2 regions of the Paenibacillus sp. 1A_MP2 genome follow, and region 2 is predicted to be linked to the other one. Evidence: riboswitches for the same ligand, from Rfam matches in the RefSeq annotation. Region 2 holds a riboswitch; the other holds the start of a gene.
What was found. A riboswitch is a leader RNA that binds a small molecule or an ion and turns the genes downstream of it on or off. The one in region 2 is predicted to bind ZMP and ZTP.

Region 1: another riboswitch for ZMP and ZTP. It lies ahead of ACTWJ7_RS19770 (bifunctional 5,10-methylenetetrahydrofolate dehydrogenase/5,10-methenyltetrahydrofolate cyclohydrolase); the one in region 2 lies ahead of ACTWJ7_RS05315 (TIGR01440 family protein).

The regions. Positions count from the first base shown of each region.
Region 1 is NZ_JBQQCS010000001.1:4,016,712-4,026,893, reverse strand. It holds gene bshB2 (bacillithiol biosynthesis deacetylase BshB2) at 1-171, shown strand, start outside; gene ACTWJ7_RS19790 (hypothetical protein) at 458-1,090, shown strand; gene ACTWJ7_RS19785 (hypothetical protein) at 1,124-1,828, shown strand; gene ACTWJ7_RS19780 (undecaprenyl-diphosphate phosphatase) at 1,913-2,725, opposite strand; gene ACTWJ7_RS19775 (DUF817 domain-containing protein) at 2,818-3,582, opposite strand; gene ACTWJ7_RS19770 (bifunctional 5,10-methylenetetrahydrofolate dehydrogenase/5,10-methenyltetrahydrofolate cyclohydrolase) at 3,751-4,602, opposite strand; ZMP/ZTP riboswitch at 4,653-4,733, opposite strand; gene ACTWJ7_RS19765 (MarR family transcriptional regulator) at 5,113-5,436, shown strand; gene ACTWJ7_RS19760 (nitroreductase family protein) at 5,466-6,032, shown strand; gene ACTWJ7_RS19755 (nitroreductase family protein) at 6,054-6,539, shown strand; gene ACTWJ7_RS19750 (MFS transporter) at 6,900-7,967, opposite strand; gene ACTWJ7_RS19745 (ArsR/SmtB family transcription factor) at 8,007-8,912, opposite strand; gene ACTWJ7_RS19740 (MBL fold metallo-hydrolase) at 9,187-9,849, opposite strand.
Region 2 is NZ_JBQQCS010000001.1:1,049,220-1,059,401, forward strand. It holds partial or broken gene ACTWJ7_RS05285 (L-threonylcarbamoyladenylate synthase) at 1-968, shown strand, start outside; gene ACTWJ7_RS05290 (hypothetical protein) at 1,095-1,385, shown strand; gene ACTWJ7_RS05295 (HipA domain-containing protein) at 1,429-1,905, shown strand; gene ACTWJ7_RS05300 (hypothetical protein) at 1,877-2,389, shown strand; partial or broken gene ACTWJ7_RS05305 (manganese efflux pump MntP) at 2,523-3,082, shown strand; gene ACTWJ7_RS05310 (low molecular weight protein arginine phosphatase) at 3,206-3,778, shown strand; ZMP/ZTP riboswitch at 3,863-3,944, shown strand; gene ACTWJ7_RS05315 (TIGR01440 family protein) at 4,084-4,677, shown strand; gene glyA (serine hydroxymethyltransferase) at 4,716-5,963, shown strand; gene upp (uracil phosphoribosyltransferase) at 6,389-7,018, shown strand; gene wecB (non-hydrolyzing UDP-N-acetylglucosamine 2-epimerase) at 7,057-8,214, shown strand; gene ACTWJ7_RS05335 (AtpZ/AtpI family protein) at 8,401-8,655, shown strand; gene ACTWJ7_RS05340 (ATP synthase subunit I) at 8,648-9,025, shown strand; gene atpB (F0F1 ATP synthase subunit A) at 9,071-9,889, shown strand; gene atpE (F0F1 ATP synthase subunit C) at 9,968-10,182, shown strand, end outside.

The DNA of each region.
Region 1 (10,182 bases), 3.0 Mb from region 2:
GCGGATGTGATTGAAGATGTGAGCGGATTCCTTGCCGAGAAAATGGCGTCGATTCGAGCTCACCGTTCGCAATTCCAGGCGCCGGAACTTGTCGGCAAGCGGGAATTGGATGATGAACAAATCCGGAATCGATTTGGAAGAGAAGCATTCTGGACCTATAAATTCAATTAATTATTTTACTACAGTTTGCCAACATCTAATTTGCTTAAAAGTCGCCATTATGGCGACTTTTTTTGTTATAAGCAGGTCTTGTTCTCCCAATAGAGTCTTTTCCAAGTGGTGAATGGAGAAGGAGGGGAGAGTCATATCATGAGAACAGGGAGATGTTTGCAATATTTTATAAGTAAGTTCAAGGGATTTACAGTATGTGTATAAATCTATAAAGTATAAATACGGGTTTCCAGCCGCTTCCATGGGTAATAAAGTATTAACAATTAACTTGGAAGGAGTACTACAAATGAATGAATTTCGTTCTGTTTATATGAAGATCCCGATGTTTGTCATGTTACTTGCACTTACAGCTTGCTCTGGGGAAACAGAGCCGTCGGCAAACCCTGAACCATCCGCTGTAACCAATGAGTCGGTTTCAACTCCCACGACAGAAAATGAGGTAACCTCTGAAACGCCACGACCGGAGACAGAACGTTTTGATTTGATGACAGGGGAGGGCAATACATCACAAACGGCAACGTTGTATCAAGGAGAAGGTTTTTCACTGTACGTGTTCGAGAAATTTTCTTTTGACGCTGCCAAAGGCCGCTTGTCGCTGACAAGCAATCCGGACTACTATGTGGATATTGAACCACTGCCCTCTGATTATGATCTGAGTAAACTTGAGACAACAGGGCGAGAGGATTTGGAAAAAGCGGGCAAGGTGTCTGATTATAGTGGCGAATTGATCGAGCATCCGCTTGGTTTCGCTGAGCTTTATCTTCAAGCCTCGGGTGAAAACGGGATAAACGATTATATGGTCTGGAAATCTGAAAAAGGTGATGCTTTTTTATTCCGTCTTCACAATCCAAAAGGCGAAGAAGCCTCCGATTTCGCTGGTCCAGTGCTTGTTTCCTTATCTACTGTTCAGGGAGAATAGTAATTAGCGTTATCTGAAGGAGTGGACGTAGTAATGCAAACAATGCGAAGCAAACGAAGCAAACGACGAATTACAGTGATAGCTATCTTACTTTTCCTCATATTGTGCATCGCATTTATTTATGTTAATGACAAGGCTGGTGGATTGTCCGATTGGCGCATGTCCAAGGCAATGGGAATGAGTGAAGCCATGCATATTCCTATAGGAAAAACTCCTGAAGAAGCGATTGAGAGGTTTAGAGGTCATTATGATTCATTACAGATCATTCATCAAGAACCGGTAGACGGGGGAATGGTTTTGTTTAAACAAAAAACGAGTCAGGCAAATAGCAGCAATCTTCAGGTGGAGTATGCGAGGAAAATAGTATTCGGCTGGAAGTGGGGGTGGGGTGGCGGATATTCCATTGGTGAATCATCTCAATTCACGTCAGCGCTGGATTATATGAGCATACCTGAATTAAGTCATATATCGAAACCTTTTCCTATGCTGTTCGGACATATATTAGACCCCTCTATTAAGCGTGTTGCCGTCGAGTTCAAAGAAAATGAGAAACCAGTGGCTACCGAAGCTAAGCTGGTGGAGGTGGGCCCTGACAGCACAATCTGGTTTATATTCCTGCCCTCGTCTGCAACTATTCCGTATGAAATCAAGGGATTCAACGACAGAGGAGAGCTTGTAATCCATAAACAAATTGAAGATCCGAATGATATGGGTTCCATGGTTCTTGGAGAGAGTTAAGAAATGAACGTGTGGAGGACAATACAAAGGGAACAACCTCTTGATTAGAGGTTGTTCCCTTTTACGTTAAATGGATCTCCTGTTTTACAAAAAAATAAGTAAAAGAATTCCGACTGCGAAGCAATAGTATGAAAAATAAATCAGGTTCCCTCTAGCCATAATTCCCATAAACCATCTCATTGAGAAGTAGGTAACGATAAGCGTAGTGATGAACGCTAAAATGTAAGGTATAGCTAGCTGTGTACGCTGCGGATCGGTTACGATGTCAGATGCACCTAATATTACCCCGCCGATGCTAATTGGAATATAGAGCATAAAGGAAAATTTCAAAGCCGTTTCCTGTTTCATCCCGACAGCGATCGATGCAATGACTGTTGCACCAGAGCGGCTTATCCCCGGAATAAGAGCCACGGCCTGAGCCAGACCTACCAGTACTGCGTCTTTCACCGACAAATCGCCATCTCTTTTCCGCCCGCGAAGGTTTCGAATGAGCCACAGAGCAACCCCGGTGATCAGTAAACTAATCGCAACCGTATAAACAGAAGTGAAAATTTCTTCGATTTTATCCTTGAATAGCACAGCTCCGATCGCAGCAGGGAGAGTACCAATGATTATGTATAGACAAAACATGAAATCTGCTCTGTACGCTGCATTGCGAGAGATTAGGAATCGCCAGCCTCCGACAATAAGTTTTTTGATATCTTCCCGAAAGATAAACATAATGGCAATCAGTGAGGCCGTGTTTGTCAAAATTTCAAAGGATAATCCATTCTGCTTCATGCCAAGCAATCGTTGAGCAATAATTAAATGTCCACTTGAAGAAACCGGAATAGGCTCAGTAGCCCCTTGTACGATACCTAATAATACATATTTCAACCACAAAATAACGTCTTCCATTGTATCCTCCTACTCATATTTTCTTCATTTACCAACTCAGCATTCCATACAATCATAACGGTTATCTTTCAGAACTTGCAAATGTATAGAACCTACTTTCGATTGGCTTTGACATATTTAAGCTGGGCAACAATGATGACACTAATGATAACCAAAAGGAACCACGAACTGATCTTGCTAAAACTAACCAGCTGCCAGGAGTCGTGTTGGTCAGGATATTTCCAGCCATTAAAAAAGGTAGCTATATTTTCAGCCGTCCAGATGAAGAAACCTACGATGATGAAAGCGAGTGTAAGCGGCATGCGATAGGTCGTTAATCGTACCCGATAGATAATCCACGTTTTTCGAAAAACAATAAATACAAGAGCGGTCAACCACCAACGAAAATCGGGAATAAAATGATGTGTGAAAAAGTTGATATAGACGGCTCCACCTAACAGAACCGAAGATGTGAACCCGGGCCATCCAGTCATGTCCATACGCAATCTGCGCCATATTTGACACATAAAGCTTGCTACACTTGCATACATAAATCCACTATAAAGGGGAACACCAAAGAGCTTGGTATATCCAGGCTCAGGGTATGACCAGGATCCCATCCACACTTTATACATCTCCAGCACCAAACCAATCACGTGAAATATACATATGACTTTGATTTCATCACGTGTTTCCAATCCGCTCCGGTACATAAGGTATTGCACTGCTAATAAAATCAGCAGAATGGCATCATAGCGATAAAGAAAGGGGATCTGAATTACGCTAGAGAGGGCCAACGTTCCAAAGATCGCCACAGGAAAAATGCAACTCATCGCTTGATGATAACCAAAATGCAGCAGCTGTACTAAAGGTTTCAAGTTATGTTTATCTCCTTCCCCATGCCTTGTTCATAATAATATAGATATGAACCGTTTGTAAAAGAGAAAAAAAGATATATATATGTTCTTATTTTCAATTATAGCCGTATTCAAAGACAAACAAGGCCCCTCGTCAATCGGAGGAACCTTGTTTTTTGGGCTATTTCATTATGCATTTTCAGATAGCTTATAGGCAGATTTAATCGTATGTTCGATGAGCGTTGCGATTGTTACAGGTCCAACGCCGCCCGGTACAGGTGTAATAGCCGAAGAAGGAACAAAGCAAGCTTCATAGTCCACATCTCCGACATTCCCTTTGTTATAACCTGCGTCAATAACGACAGCACCCGGTTTAATCCAGTCTCCTTTGACAAACAGGGGTTTACCCACGGCTGCAATGACGATATCACCAAGCTTCACGATCTCTTCCAGATTCACAGTTTTAGAGTGGCAGGTTGTCACCGTTGCATTCCGGTTTAGCAGCATGGCTGAGACCGGCTTGCCCAGAATTGGACTTCTTCCGATGACCACCGCGTGTTTGCCCTCAATTTGAATATTGTAGAAATCCAGAATACGCATGATAGCCTGTGGTGTACAGGAAGGGAATTCGGCTTCTCCAAAAGCATTAAGTGCAAAACCGAGGGTCGTTACACCATCAACGTCTTTTTCGATACGAATGGCGTCAAAAGCTGCTCTTTCATCAATATGATTCGGGACAGGGTGCTGAAGCAAAATACCGTGTACGGAAGGGTCATCATTTAGTTTGTTAATTTCTTGAATCAATTCATCCGTGGTGGTATCCGCAGAAAGAACGACCTTAATGGAATGCACGCCTAAGCGAGCACAAGCATTTCCTTTCATACGCACATAGGTCGCTGAGGAAGGATCATCTCCGACGAGAATTGTAGCGAGACAAGGCTGAATGCCTTTTTCCTTAAGGATGCCAACCTTTGTGGCCATGTCTTCCTTCATAAAATCTGCTACCGTTTGTCCATTCAAGATCAGTGTGTCTGTACTCATTTTCACATCGCCCTTTCAACATAAAAAGAGGCAAGGAAATAAATATTCCTTACCTCTGCCCAGGCGTACGGCTTATTACAAACCATATGCTCCCTCACGGTTCACCGTGTTCGCCAGTCACATATGGTCGTTTGAATTGTTTAAATTTATAGTACTTGAAAAAGAAGAAATGTTCAATAGGTAATGGATCTCTCTAACATTCCAAATTTCCATAGCCAGAGAATATAGTTGATAACCGTTATCAATCATGATATATTGTTAACAAGTAAACTATTTAAGATTTAATTAGTGAATAATATAGATTATTTAAGGTTTTTTTATTGTTTACAAGTAAATAAGGGGCGATTGCAGAATGGATTCAAAAGATCGAACAAAACAGTTACTGTATGACCAATTTATCCGGTTTTTACATGTATATGAGAATCACAAGGATACGGAAATCGAACATTTTCTAAGTATCGCCCAGCGGGAAAGCATCGAGAAAATCCCCAGCATTTGACTGCAGTTCATATGATAGATTGCATTGGCAGGCATGAGCCCATTAACAATACGGGCATTGCCGAGGCGATGAATTTGTCCAAAGCAAGTATTACCAAGATCGGCAACAAACTGCTGGAGGAAGGATTCGTCAAACGTACGAAAATGAATGACAACAAGAAGGAAAGCTATTTCCGGTTGTCCCCACAAGGAAAGAAGATTTTTGAATTGCATGAACGTCTGCATGTACTTGAGGCTGAACGGTTCTATCGTTCTTTGGACAAATATTCGGAACCAGAGCTGAAAATAATACATCAATTTCTTCAAGACAGCAGCATGGATATGGAATCCAGATAAACCAAAGGAGAGTGAAGCGATTGAGTCTGGTGGAATTGATCAGGGAACGCAGAAGTATTCGTAAATGTAATGCAACCCCTGTGGAACAGGAGCTGGTTGTTGAATTGCTGCACAGGGCAACAAGGCTTCAACCAATCGTTGACGCTGGTTCGTGGCGTGTTGTATATGCCGGAACTCCAGAAGCACGCAAACGGCTGGTGGACTGTATGCTGGAACAGATGTCGCAGAGCAAGCTCGGTAAGCTGATTCCGGGAAAACTGCTGGATGTGTTTAAAAAGAGATTCACTGATATTCCTGCCCATGTCATTGTTATGTCTGCTGTAGGGCCGGATCGTCTGACTAATGACCGCAATTATGCCGCTGCCTGCGAAATGATGCAGAGCTTCCAACTGCTGGGATGGGAACGAGGGTTAGGCATGCTGTGGGATACAGAGTCCATGATTCAGCATGAAGGATTTTTTAAAGGAATTGGTCTGCGCGAGAATGAAAGATTTGTTGGCATTCTTCATATAGGATACTTTGACAAAGCGCCAAGAAGCCGGAAAAGAACACCCGCTGAGCAGAAGTGGACTGTTTTACAGGGCCAGACTACGTAAAAGGAAGGGGAAGATGTAAAAATGAAACTGTCTGAGCTGGAAGGGGACATGCATAGTCCGAAAGATTTTTTGGATCGACCGGTATCGCAAGAGCTAATCCTTAAATTGCTCAATCACGCCGTATGGGCACCGAACGATGGGCTCCGTGAGCCATGGCGGTTTATTTTTGCCGATAACCATAATGGGAAACTCATGCAGGGATTGCAGAAGCACGCGCCAGCGTATCTTCTGGTCTTGGTGAAGGAAGAGGCGGATCACCATAAGCGGGAAGAGGACTTTGCAGCCGTATACTGTCTAATCCAAAATTTTCGCTTGCTTGCCTATGAACAGGGACTCGGGGTACGTAGCACGTTGCATGACTGGATGTACGACCGGAGCCGTGCTGAAACATTTGGCGTACTTGGCAACGAGCGTATTGCTGCGGTTCTGGAATTGGGATACGCTGGTGAACAGCCCAAAGGGAAAGCTCAGGTACCTGAACCTCAGCTTCAGTTCGAACTGCTGTAGTGGTGAAGATGTGGGGAAGAGAATTAAAATGAATGAGGAAAGACAATACCTTGAAAGGAATTGTCTTTCTTTTTATGCGCTGTGTATCCGTTTGGAAGAATACAAGTCAGCTAAGGCGGATACACACGATTAATCCAGAACTTCACTTCTTTTAAAAAATGATTTTTTATAATGTGTTAATTACCTTGTTATGAGAATTTAATTGTGTGCTATTCTGTAAAGTAGATAAATCACCATCTAAATTCTTCAAATTTGGAATGAATACTGCTGCGGCCGAACAAAACAAGGGAAGAAGACCCAAAGACAAGAATAAGAAAGGCAGACCATAGAGTTCTGCAATTGCTGCACCTGCAAAAGCACCTAAAGGCTGCAGTCCGCCCCAATTAAGAACCGTATGGAGTTGACTCGGCCTTGCAGAGGTCCAGGGACAAGTGTGCCGTGCAAAGAAGAACTGAGAGAACCAAAGAAAGGTCCTGCTGCACCAGCGGCACATAAGGCAACGAGCGCAAATGGGTAACTTGGGAATAGGCCCAGTAAAGCGTTAAAAAGACCGATGATTGCTAGGCTGCACAGCATGACTGATCGTCGTTTTTTGATTTCACCCATCCACGAGATGACCACTAGTCCTACCAATGTTCCACATGCTGAAGCAGTGGTGAGTGTGCCCATTGCAGTGGCATCCCGATCTAACACTTCACGAACAAAAGGAATCATCATGGTCCAGATGGCTACAGAAGACATGTTGCTGATCGAAACCATTCCCATAATCGAAAGCATGGCCGGGAAGCGACGATAAAAGGAGAAACCTTCATGGATATCTCTGAGATAAGCTTTAATTGAAAAGGAGGCTTTTGATGCAACTGGCTTCTGCATTGTGGGCAGATAAAGCAACGTGGCAATGGCGGCGGTGTAACAAACAGCGTTGATGCCAAGTGTTGGCAACGCCCCGGCGGCGGCTGTAAGTGCTCCGGCCAAGGCTGGGCCCAACAGGGCAGCTGCATTACGGCAGCCGTCGATTACCGCGAATGCTCGCACCAGCTTGCGTTCATCTGATACTCCCGGAACAATTGCCATTGCGGTGGGCATGAATAGGGCAGAACATGCCCCGCTCAGACCTGCGGCCAGAAAAAGGTGCCATAATTGCAAGTGGCCTGCGAGTCCCAGACTCAGCGGTAATAAGAGAGCAAGCAACCTAATAGCAGCAAGCACTGCCATGAACCGCCCTCGGTGTAACCGATCGGATAATGGCGAGCCGAGCAATCGAAAGGCCACTTCTGGAATGCTAAAGCTTAGTGCCATCGCACCCATGGCCATCTTAGATGCAGTTATTTCATAGACAAGCCATTCCATAGCCAGAAGACCAAATACGTCACCAAATGAACTCAGAGTGACAGTAGCTAGTAAACCATAATAACTGCGCTTAAGCATGAGTATTCCTCCGTGTGTGTAGGCTAAAGGGAATTATCATCATTCTTCAATATAAGCTGAAATCTGTTCCGAAAGCTTGTTGAGAGCTTCTACACGCAAGCTGTAAGAGGTAGTTTTCTGGTTATAATGTACGATGACAAGCCCTGCTGCCCTCAATGAAATCAGGTGGTAGTGTACTGTGCTCTTAGAAAGTTTAACCTCGCTAACGATCTCGGTGAATGTTAACTGCCTTCCAGCTAACAGGCGGAGGATGTATAATCTGGTCTCGTCGGACAATGCTCGTGTTAGACGTAACAACCTATGTTCAGGCCGGCCCGTTGCTGGTGGGAGAATATCTGCAGAGTAACTGGTGAAAATCACTTCATCAAAGATGGCTGAGGTGACAAAGGGACGAGCATGATATTGAGGGATTAGAATCACTTGTTTGAGCAGAGGGGTAGGGTATAGACGCATACCTTCCGTTGCCTCCTCATAGACCTCTAGGTCATTGGTTCCGTTTAGACTGGACCTTCTTGCTTCAGCTTCTAAGGCAAGACCTTCGATAATCGCCGAATCGATTTGACTGAAATAGTGGGCATTCCATTCACGCAGCGCTTCGGACGTCCGAGTGCGCAGTTCCGGGAGATTGGAGGGGACGGACAACTTCACGTTAGCAGCGATGTCATACAGCTGGCCTGTGGACAGGTCTTCAAGCCAATCCAAAAAGTCACTCACTGAGCGTTCTCCAGGACAACTCCATATATAAGGCGCAAGGCTAAAATCGTCTACAAGTTTCATCGTCTCCCGCATTTGTTGGAGTTTGGCGGGGGCGAATCGATCCTGTACTTCTCTAACCCATAGTTTTCCAGCATCCAGAGCATTATGATTCTGTTTGCTCATGAAAACCGTCAGGCTACTCACACATTCATAAATGGGTGCAAAATCAACTTCCACTTTGTAGTTCATAGCTCGAATTTCCCCCTTGTTTTTATTGTTCTATATTTATAGAACAACTAATTTGTTTTATTTTATACGAACAATTATGGATTTGCAACAAAAATGTCCAATGATTTACTTATTCTCTTCAACGAAAAAAGACGTTCCACTGGTGACGAGCACCTGAAGAATCGTCTCTTTGATTTATAATCTCAGTAAGCTAAGGTGTCTCCTTTTAAAATCACTGATATATAAATTTTTTCTAATATTTAGAGTTAATGCACAACATTGATTCTTCAAAAGATCAACCTTGGATGAGGTCTGATATCTGATCTTTTACATTAACATCACTTAATCCCCCGTGGTAACAAATCACGGATGTGATGTCTAGATCTAAATACTTTTTCAACGAGAGCCGTGCTGAATTCATGTCCGGTGTGGTCGGTGCATGAATTCCCCCGAGCATTCCGTCTACACTATACATCGAATCCCCTGCAATGAGCGTTTTACTTTCCTTCAAATAAAGACTGATATGACCTGGCGTATGCCCAGGCGTGTGAATAACACGAATCCCGCCACAAAACGGCAATTCCTGACCATCTATTAAGGTATTGTTCACTGTACCCTTCGGGGGATTTTCCAGGTGACTATCTTTTAAAAGAGGTAGCTCTCCCTGGATGTACGGCTTATCCAGTTCGTGTGCATATACTTTAATTTCGTTTCGACAGGCTTGCAAAATCTCCGGAAGATTCCCTATATGATCGACATCCTGATGGGTCAAAATTACTGCATTTAGTTTGTCTAACGAGACACCAGCCATTTCTATCGCCGCACGTAAATCCTCGAATTGACCTGGAAAACCAGTGTCTATTAGAATAGTCATTTCTTGATCCTTTAAAAGAATGGGGTGGATGACATTCCCGTGATAATCCAGATGAAGCATTTCGACTCCCATTGAAATTTCCATATTATTAGTCCTCCATAGAAAGAAATATATAAATAAGGTATCTCTTTATAAACGAACCAAGTACGTAAAAAGATACGGTAAACTGACTTGTTCAGGTAGTGCTCTTTTTGAGACCAATATATACACCTTAATTCCAACGACATGAATCGCTATATCTAAACATATTAGAGATTATTCTATAGTTTGTCAGGTTTTTATGTAAACGCTATCATTCTATAATTTAGTCAGAAAGGAGGTAAAAGTAAAAAAAAGACCAATGGGTAAACCGGACACATCCCAGAGAATCAAACTAAACGAGTTTTATAGTGAAAATACAATCATATCGGGAGGTAG
Region 2 (10,182 bases):
GTATACGGTCTGGGCGCTGACGCTCGCAGCACAGCAGCGGTGGAAGCTGTATTTGCAGCCAAGGGGCGGCCTTCAGACAATCCGCTGATTGTGCATATTGCACAGCGTGACCAGCTGGATTCACTGGTCACGGAAGTGAATAGCACAGCGGAGGCCCTCATGGCGGCCTTCTGGCCGGGGCCGCTTACGCTCGTGCTGCCGGTTAGGCCAGGGGCGGTATCCCGCGGGTTACCGCCGGTTTGGATACGGTGGCCGTGCGTATGCCGGACCATCCGGTGGCCTTGCAGTTGATCGCGGCGGCGGAATGCCCGGTCGCCGCGCCGAGCGCCAACCGCTCCGGGCGGCCAAGCCCGACACTCGCTGCACATGTGCGCGAGGATCTGGCAGGCCGCATCGGCGGCATCGTGGACGGCGGCCCCACCGGGGTGGGCGTCGAGTCCACGGTGGTGCAGGTCGGTGACGACGGTACCGTCACCATCCTGCGCCCTGGCGGCATTACGGCGGAACAGCTGTCCGCCGTTGCCGCCCGTGTCGCCACGGACCCGGCGCTGCTCGCCGAGGGGCCCGGTGGCGATGACAGCCCGGCGCCGCGCTCGCCGGGCATGAAGTACACGCACTACGCGCCCGCAGGTGCGCTGTGCGTGGTGGAGGGGCCGCCCGCAGCGGTGGCGGCCTGGATCAGCGCCGCCCTCGCAGAGGCGGCGCAGCGCGGGGAGCACACCGCAGTGCTGGCGTTCGCCGAGCACGCGGAGCAGTACCGCGCCGATGCCGTGTTCTCGCTGGGCGAAGCCAGCGAGCTGGAGGAAGCAGCGCGCCGGCTGTACGCTGCGCTGCGCAGCTGCGATGAGCAGGGAGCCACATATATTGTGGCTGAAGCCTGCTCGCGCGAAGGGCTGGGAGCAGCCGTCATGAACCGGCTGCTCAAGGCGGCAGGTCACCGACTCATACAGGTCGGTAACCAAAACTAACTAATACTACTGGTGCCTAACTTACGGGTTGCTCATCATTCTATAAAGTGTAGTCTGTCTTTCCCTTATGAAGGTTTGAAAAGGGCTATTCTACGCGTTTGTAATCCAAAGTTAAGGGGGATTCGTGTGGATTCTATAGTGAGCTCGGGGATAAGAGAATATGGCGAATACAAGCTAGATGATTTTCATATTGCTGATGTTACTATACCGCAGTCCAGGACGACACAAATACAAGCCTCAACACCTTCTTCTTTAGGCGTACTAAGAAAGTTTAATATACATCATGATAAATCAGGGCTTCTGTACGTAAAATCGGGTTACAGCAGAGGCGCTTTCTTCTCTATAGATCAACCTCTTTCAGAAAAGATAGCGTGCGAAATAGGTGAATTACTAGGTTTTAATGTGGTTCATTGTTAGTCAGTCCTTCAAACTCCCTCACCAGGAATTTGCTAGCTGTGATGTGATTACGGACAAAAAGGGGAAAGAGTTATATAAGGAACTAACGGCAGAGGGTCTGGATGATGGTAAGAAAAATATAGATCAGATGATTGTATTTGATTACATTATTCATAACACAGATCGGCATAAGAAAAATTTTGGATTCATAGTGGATAGGAAAGAAGGTAAATTTCCTTTTGCACCGCTGTTTGATCATGGTCTTGCTTTTTGTTCAGAGTTTAGTAGCTCTGATATTGCTAACGATGGTCAAGAAATTTTGGGATTTTCAATAGGTAAACCCTTTACCAATTTGAGTGGAGCTTTGGATTTAGTAGATAAAGATAGCCTACAAGGAATTAATCTTAATATTTCGATTGAAGAGGTCATTGCTGTAATTAACAAATATGCTCCGTTGATGTCATTTGACAGAGCAGAATTTATTAAGCAGTTTATCGCTAGGAGGTATAAACATGTCCAAGGTTTATTTTCTCAGGTATAAAAATGTTGTTATTGGACATTTTTCATTGGATGGAAAAAAATATACGCCAACAGTTGATGCAGGAAAATTAGGGGATGCGGGATACCCCTTTGGACTATATAAACTCACTCACACCAGTTCGGGTGAACTCTACATTGACAGAGATAAACAGCCAAGCTACGAAGATATTAAACTCTGGCTAAGTGAGCGTGTTTTCCCGAAAGAACGTCAAGGAGCCAATCAAATACTTGAATCGCTGGGTTTGTCCACGTATAACCCTTGGGAAATTGCGAAGAAGACTAATGCTATAAGTTTAAACGATTTTTATTGGATGAGTGACAAGCTGGAAGATTCATTCGAAAATATTAACGCTTATCATGCTTCTTTTGAGAACTTTAATGATTTGGCTGCGAAGTCGACACTACAAGACCCTGTAAAGAAAATTAAAGGTTTTGAAGATTTTGAGGAACCTAGGGAAGAATTGGCTATTAAATGGGTTGAGTAAGCAGGTATTGTAGCAAATCATAAATCATTGACGATATTTTATCGTGTTCTGAAGACAGACATTCTCAGGTTATGTTTAGGTCCTTGTCCGCATATGGTGTACAAGAACCTTTACGTGACTTGGGGGTATGGGGATGTGGGATGTGTCTGCCCATGTAGGGCAGTTGGTAACCATTTTGATCATGGCAGTCGCACTCGGACTCGACGCGTTCTCACTCGGCATCGGGATTGGCATGAAGGGCATTCGTCTGAGAGACGTATTGCGAATCAGTACCGTAACGGCCCTGTTTCACATCATCATGCCGCTCATCGGCATGTATACGGGCAAATATGTCAGTTCCCTGCTTGGTGACATTACGACGTATGCAGCTGGCGGTTTGCTGGTCCTGCTCGGTGCCCATATGATTTTGAACGCTTTCCGGGAGGGAGACACCAAACTGGTGGATCATCGCTCTCTGCTCGGTGTGATTCTATTCTCTCTGAGTGTCAGTGTGGATTCGTTCTCCGTTGGAGTCTCGCTCGGCATGTTCAGCAGTGATTTGGTGTTAACAGTGTTGGCTTTTGGCGTATGCGGTGGATTAATGTCCGTTATGGGTCTGCTGTTGGGACGGCGTGTGAGCCAGAACATGGGGATTATGGAGAAGCGGTCGGCGGAGCAATCTTGCTCGCTTTTGGACTTTTGTTTATATTTTAAAATATAACGTTAACTATAATTACAGCCTAGTGCAGTCTTCAATATATAGGTATGAGGTTCATTGGATCAGATGGAGTTTCAACATGATTCGACAACATTTGCAAAATGGGGAGGCTAACCACAATGAAACATATTTTGTTTGTATGTACAGGGAATACTTGCCGCAGCCCCATGGCGGAGGGACTTTTACGTAAACTGGCGTCTGAGCGTGGCATTCAAGTGGACGTTCGTTCCGCAGGTGTAGCCGCAACAACGGGCATGCCGATTTCCCGTCATGCGGAGGCCGTATTAAGGGATCACAACGTGGAGGGACCACCTCATTCGACGCTTCTAAGCGCGAACCTGGTTGGCTGGGCCGATCTGATTCTCACATTGACACGCAGTCATAAACAGCATGTCATGCAGGTTTTTCCTGACTCGGTACACAAGACATATACTTTGAAAGAATACGTGGAAAATGACGAGCAAGTCCTGAATGATCTTCAGGAACTGGACAGCCTGTTTGCGACATTGGAGATGAAACGTGCGCTCGGTCAGGAGATTTTGGCATCTGAACGTGAGCGGGCGATCGAGATTAGGCAGCGCATTCCGAGCTTTGACATTTCGGACCCGTTCGGCGGCAGTCGCGACGATTACAACATTGCCGCGGCAGAGATTCGGACCGCGCTCGACAGACTTTTGGACAAGTTGGAGTAATTGGAAGCCTTATTAAAACGGACATGGGATGTAAATTAGTCGTTGATTTTAAACGCAGGTTGTTTTATGATGAATGGGAAAACAGGGATCCGGTGTAACTGGCGACGAAGTGGGCACAACCACAATGGAGCACCGGAACGAACGGCCGGTCGCCTGGGCAAAAGAGCAATTCTGCGTTACCCGCAGACTGCTCTTTTTTTCGTCTTTCATCTGATTATTCGCTATAATAGTACCTGAAATGCCATGCAAGAATACGAAGGGCAGCCAAGAGGAAGCCAGGCATGATTTTATCGGGAGGCGATAGGATGACTATTGAATTAGATTCGGAACAACCCGGATTGCATGAACAGACTGCATCCATACTGCGTGAACTGGCGCTTGCCGGACAGCTTGGACCTGGACAGATGGTTGTGATCGGTACAAGTACAAGTGAAGTCGCAGGCAAACGGATTGGTACAAGCGGTGCAGTTGAAGTGGCGCAGCAGCTCCTTGCGGGTATACGCGAGGTGCAGCAGGAGTTCGGTTTTGATGTTGTATTCCAATGCTGTGAGCATCTGAACCGCGCACTGGTTATGGAGCGTTCTCTGCTTACACGTCTTGGATTGACTGAAGTGGGTGCAGTACCTGTGCCCAAAGCAGGTGGTTCCATGGCATCCGCAGCATATGGCTCGCTGACCGATCCATGCTTGGCAGAACATGTGCAGGCCCATGCGGGACTGGATATTGGCGAGACGATGATTGGCATGCACTTGCGGCATGTGGCAGTACCTTTCCGTACAGCCCTCCGCTACATTGGTGATGCCCGTGTAACTACAGCGTTGACCCGTCCCAAGTTGATTGGTGGCGAGCGCGCAGTGTATCGCATGGAAGAGCAACCGGATTCGACATTTTGTGACTAATTTTTACTCAACCAATTCACTTAGGGAGGAATTTAATCATGGAACAATTGCGCAAGAATGACCCGGCAGTACTGGAAGCGATGAATTTTGAACTGAAACGTCAACAGAACAACATCGAGCTGATCGCATCCGAGAACATCGTAAGCGAAGCAGTTATCGAGGCTCTTGGATCTGTACTTACGAACAAATACGCTGAAGGCTATCCAGGCAAACGTTACTACGGTGGTTGTGAACATGTCGATATCGTTGAGGACATTGCCCGTGACCGTGCCAAAGAACTGTTTGGAGCAGAACATGTCAATGTTCAACCTCACTCCGGTGCACAAGCGAACATGGCAGTATATCTTGCGGCTTTGAAACCAGGTGACACTGTACTGGGCATGAACCTTGCGCATGGCGGACACCTCACACATGGTAGCCCGGTTAATGCTTCCGGCTTGCTGTACAATTTCGTGGCTTATGGTGTACAAGAAGATACGTTCCTGATTGATTACGATGAAGTGCGCAAAGCCGCATTCAAACATCGTCCTCGATTGATCGTTGCAGGTGCAAGTGCATATCCGCGTATCATTGATTTTGAAAAGCTTGCTTCCATCGCCAATGATGTAGGCGCTTTGTTCATGGTGGATATGGCTCATATTGCAGGACTGGTAGCTGCAGGATTGCATCCAAGCCCAGTTCCACATGCGCATTTCGTAACAACAACAACACACAAAACGCTTCGTGGACCTCGTGGTGGTATGATTCTGTGCCGCAAAGCATGGGCAGCAGCGATTGATAAAGCGGTATTCCCGGGTTCCCAAGGCGGACCTCTGATGCACGTGATTGCTTCCAAAGCGGTAGCCTTCGGTGAAGCACTGCAACCTTCGTTCAAAACATATGCACAAAATGTGGTGAAAAATGCACAGGTGCTGGCTGAAACGTTGATTGCTGAAGGATTGAACATCGTATCCGGTGGTACAGACAACCACTTGATGCTGATCGACACACGCAGCGTGAATATCACAGGTAAGGAAGCTGAGCATGTACTTGATTCCATCGGCATTACCGTGAACAAAAATGCCATTCCGTTTGATCCGACCAGCCCGTTTGTAACGAGCGGAATCCGGATCGGTACACCTGCCGCTACTTCCCGTGGTATGAATGAAGAAGCGATGGTGGCGATTGGTAAGATTATTGCCAAAACATTGAAAAACCCTAAAGATGCAGCGAAATTGGACGAAGCCCGTGCGGAAGTAACTGCACTGACCGATCAATTCCCACTCTACACTGACCTTAAATACTAAAAAACATTGCACGTGCTGCTTGTATTTGAGGTGTTCTTAATGTAAACACTCAGACGGAGCAGACAGAATGAAGATGGAGAAGCGTAGCGTTCGCCTTTATCCCCGGATTTTCCCTTAATAAGGGGGTTCAAAAAAATCCGGGGATAACAGCGATCGAAAGGTCATTCTGTTTGCGGAGCATTGCTGTGTTTACATGCATTTGATCATCTCAACGACATAACATCACGAGCAAACAGGACCGGAAGACTCATTTTTCCGGTCCTATTTTTGTAGGATTCGGTTTTCTGTGATGATTAGGTGCCCTTTGATGGTGTAATTCGGTGTAGGTGATGATATAATATACAGGATTTATCGGGGCCTATGAATGATGATTAGGCATATTTGGTAATGCTGAACATGAAGAACATACCGGAGGGACAAATTAGATGGGAAAATTAGTAATATGTGATCACCCTTTGATTCAACACAAACTGACGTTTATACGCGACATGCGTACGAATACGAAAGATTTTCGTGAATTGGTGGATGAAGTAGCAACGTTGATGGCTTACGAGATTACAAGAGACGTTGAGCTGGAGACGATTGATGTACAGACTCCTGTAGCTGCAACACAAGGTAAAGTTATTTCTGGACGTATGCTCGGACTGGTACCAATTCTGCGCGCAGGACTCGGCATGCTGGATGGTGTTGTAAAATTGTTGCCAGCTGCAAAAGTTGGACATGTTGGTCTGTTCCGTGACCCGGAAACACTGCAACCGGTAGAATATTACACCAAGCTGCCTACAGACGTAACTGAGCGTCAACTGATTGTCATCGATCCGATGCTGGCAACGGGTGGTTCTGCCATTGCTGCTATTGACGTGCTCAAAAAACGCGGCTGCACACAAATCAAAATGATGAATCTGGTTGCAGCTCCTGAAGGAGTAAAAGCCGTTCAAGAAGCCCATCCGGATGTAGACATCTACGTTGCTGCGCTGGATGATCGTCTGGATGATCACGGCTATATCGTTCCCGGACTGGGAGATGCAGGAGACCGTCTGTACGGCACTAAATAAGCATATTGCATGCTGAATAGAAAAGGGGCTTTGCTTCAATGTCCAAGAAAATTAAAGTCATGACGATATTCGGGGTGCGCCCGGAAGCCATCAAGATGGCTCCGCTTATTTTGGAACTGCAGAAACATCCCGAATCTATTGAATCGATCGTTTGCGTTACTGCACAGCATCGTCAGATGCTGGATCAGGTTCTTGAGGTATTCGATATTCATCCGGACTACGATCTCGATGTGATGAAAGACCGCCAGACGCTGAATGAAATTACGATTCGTGTGCTGGGAGGTCTGGAGCCGGTTTTGCGTGAAGCAAAGCCGGATATCGTATTGGTTCACGGGGATACGCTGACAACGTTTGTAGCCAGCTATGCTGCGTTCCTGCAACAGATCCAGGTGGGGCATGTGGAAGCGGGCCTCCGGACGTGGAACAAGCTCTCTCCATACCCGGAAGAAATGAACCGTCAGTTAACCGGGGTGCTTGCTGATTTGCATTTTGCGCCTACGGACTGGTCGTCTTCCAACCTTGCCAAAGAAAATAAACCGGAGTCTAGTACGTATGTCACAGGCAATACGGTAACAGATGTGTTTCAATATACAGTACGGCAGGATTATAAACATCCGGTACTCGATTGGGCACAGGGCAAGCGTCTTGTGCTGATGACAGCTCACCGCCGTGAATCCCAAGGCGAGCCTCACCGTAACATTTTCCAGGCTGTCAAACGGATTGCCGACGAGTTTGAGGATATTGCCATCGTGTACCCGGTGCATCCAAGTCCTGCTGTGAAGGAGCCGGCTCACGCGATTTTGGGGAATCACCCCCGTATTCAACTTATTGATCCACTAGACGTGGTGGATTTGCATAACTTTTACCCGCATACGCACTTGATTCTGACAGATTCAGGCGGTTTGCAGGAAGAAGCACCTTCGTTTGGTGTGCCTGTTCTCGTTCTGCGGGACACAACGGAGCGTCCGGAGGGAATCGAGGCTGGAACACTGGAGCTGGTGGGTACCGAAGAGGAACATGTATATGAGCGGACCAGAGCTCTGCTTACAGACGAAACACTGTATGCAAGCATGAGTCAAGCGGCCAATCCTTATGGAGATGGACATGCTTCGGAAAGAATTGTCAATGCGATTTTGCATCATTTTGGTGTGAATAGTGAACGTCCGGAATCATTTCACAGAAAATTCAAAAAATAATTCATTTTTTCTGACGGATTTATAAAGGGTACAGCATACAGTTAAACTGTACGGTTTACGCGGGTTTATGGGCTCTGAGGGCCTGTAATCCCGTCGTTTTCCCCTTTAAAACACTAAAATCATTCAATTGACAAAGGCTCTCATCATTCAGTAAAATTAACTGGGATTGCAAGGGTGGCGTGGAAAATGGCCGATTCGAACAAACCAAATTCATCCCGTAACCATGATGATAATGTGTGGAAAGCAATGGGGCTCGTGACAGCTTTTGGAATCGAGATTGCCATTCTCGCTGTTGCTGGATATTACGTTGGCTCCTGGTTGGACAAGACCATCGGAGGTAACGGAATATGGATCGCCGTAAGCGTTCTCTTTTTCTTGGCGGCGGGCGGTGTAAGCATCTACTTTATCGCGAAAAAATTCATGGGGGAAAGTGATGAGTGAACTAACCAGATACCGCAGAATGATGACTGTTTTCATCATGTACTTTCTTATGATTTGTTTTCTCGCTGCGGCCTTTATGCCACGTGTGGAGACAATTGCTTTGGGACTGGCCCTGGGTACAGGAATTAGCTGGATAAATGCATTTTACCTGGGCTACAAAGTAAGGAAAATGTCGGATGATGCGGCAGAAGGTAACTTGAAGCGTGTGAACCTGGGATTTTTGACAAGAGCGGCACTCGCAGTGCTCGGTATCTTCATATCGATGCGCTTTCCGCAGTACTTCAATACATATGCGGTTGCAGGCGGTCTGGTCCTTGCACAATTTTCCTTACTGATTATAGGGATCGTCTATTCCCGCAGAGCAGAATGATGTTAGGTGCTGCAGCTTTCAAGTCGAGAAAGGGGTGAGAAAAATATGCATGAAGCTCCAATTATTATGCTTGGCGGATTTCGACTGGATCTATCGGTTCTGTTGATGCTGGTTGTAACAGGTGCACTTGTTTTTATTTTTGCTGTACTGGCAACACGGAGATTATCCGTTGAAAATCCCGGCAAGCTGCAAAATTTTATGGAGTGGGCAGTAGAATTCGTCCGCAATCTGATTTCCAGCACGATGGACATGAAGAAAGGGAAACATTTTATCTCTCTCGCTCTTTCCATGATTATGTTCATTTTTGTAGGCAACATGCTCGGTCTTCCGTTTCAGGCGGTAACCGCGGTGGATAGCGCAGAACATGCGCAGGTGTTCGGTCAACCGATTGTTACGGCAGTAGACGCGTTTGAAGAAGCGCATGCCAAGGACCCTGAAGCACACCCGCACGTTGAGCTGGCCTGGTGGAAATCACCGACAGCTGACTTGTCTGTAACGATGGGATTGGCACTCGTAGCATTCCTGGTGTCTCATGGACTGGGATTGTTCCGTAACACAAGAGGATATCTGCAACATTATCTTAAACCGTTCGCCTTGTTCTTGCCGATCAACCTGATTGAGACGGCATCCAAGCTGCTAACACACGGAATGCGTTTGTTCGCGAATATTTTCGCGGGCGAGGTACTGATTACAACGATCCTGAAGCTGACCACATTCAAAGTGTTTGGTGCCATTGCAGCGATTCCGTTGCTTATGGTGTGGCAGGGCTTTAGTATCTTTATCGGCGCAATCCAGGCATTTGTTTTTGTAATCTTGATGATGGTGTACATTTCACAAAGCATCGAGACGCATGACGAACATTAAGTTTCAAGCCCTACGAAGATTTCTTCACCAGGCTGAACAATAAAAAATTCGATTTAACATTTTAAGGAGGATATACAAATGGGAGCAATGGCATTAATCGCAGCAGCAATTGTTGCAGGACTGGGCGCGTTTGGCGCAGGTATTGGTAACGGTATGGTAATCAGCAAAACGGTGGAAGGGATTGCCCGTCAACCGGAAGCAAAATCCACTCTTCAAACAACAATGTTTATCGGTGTAGGTCTGATCGAGGTATTGCCGATCATCGGTGTGGTATTGGCGTTCATGTTCTATGG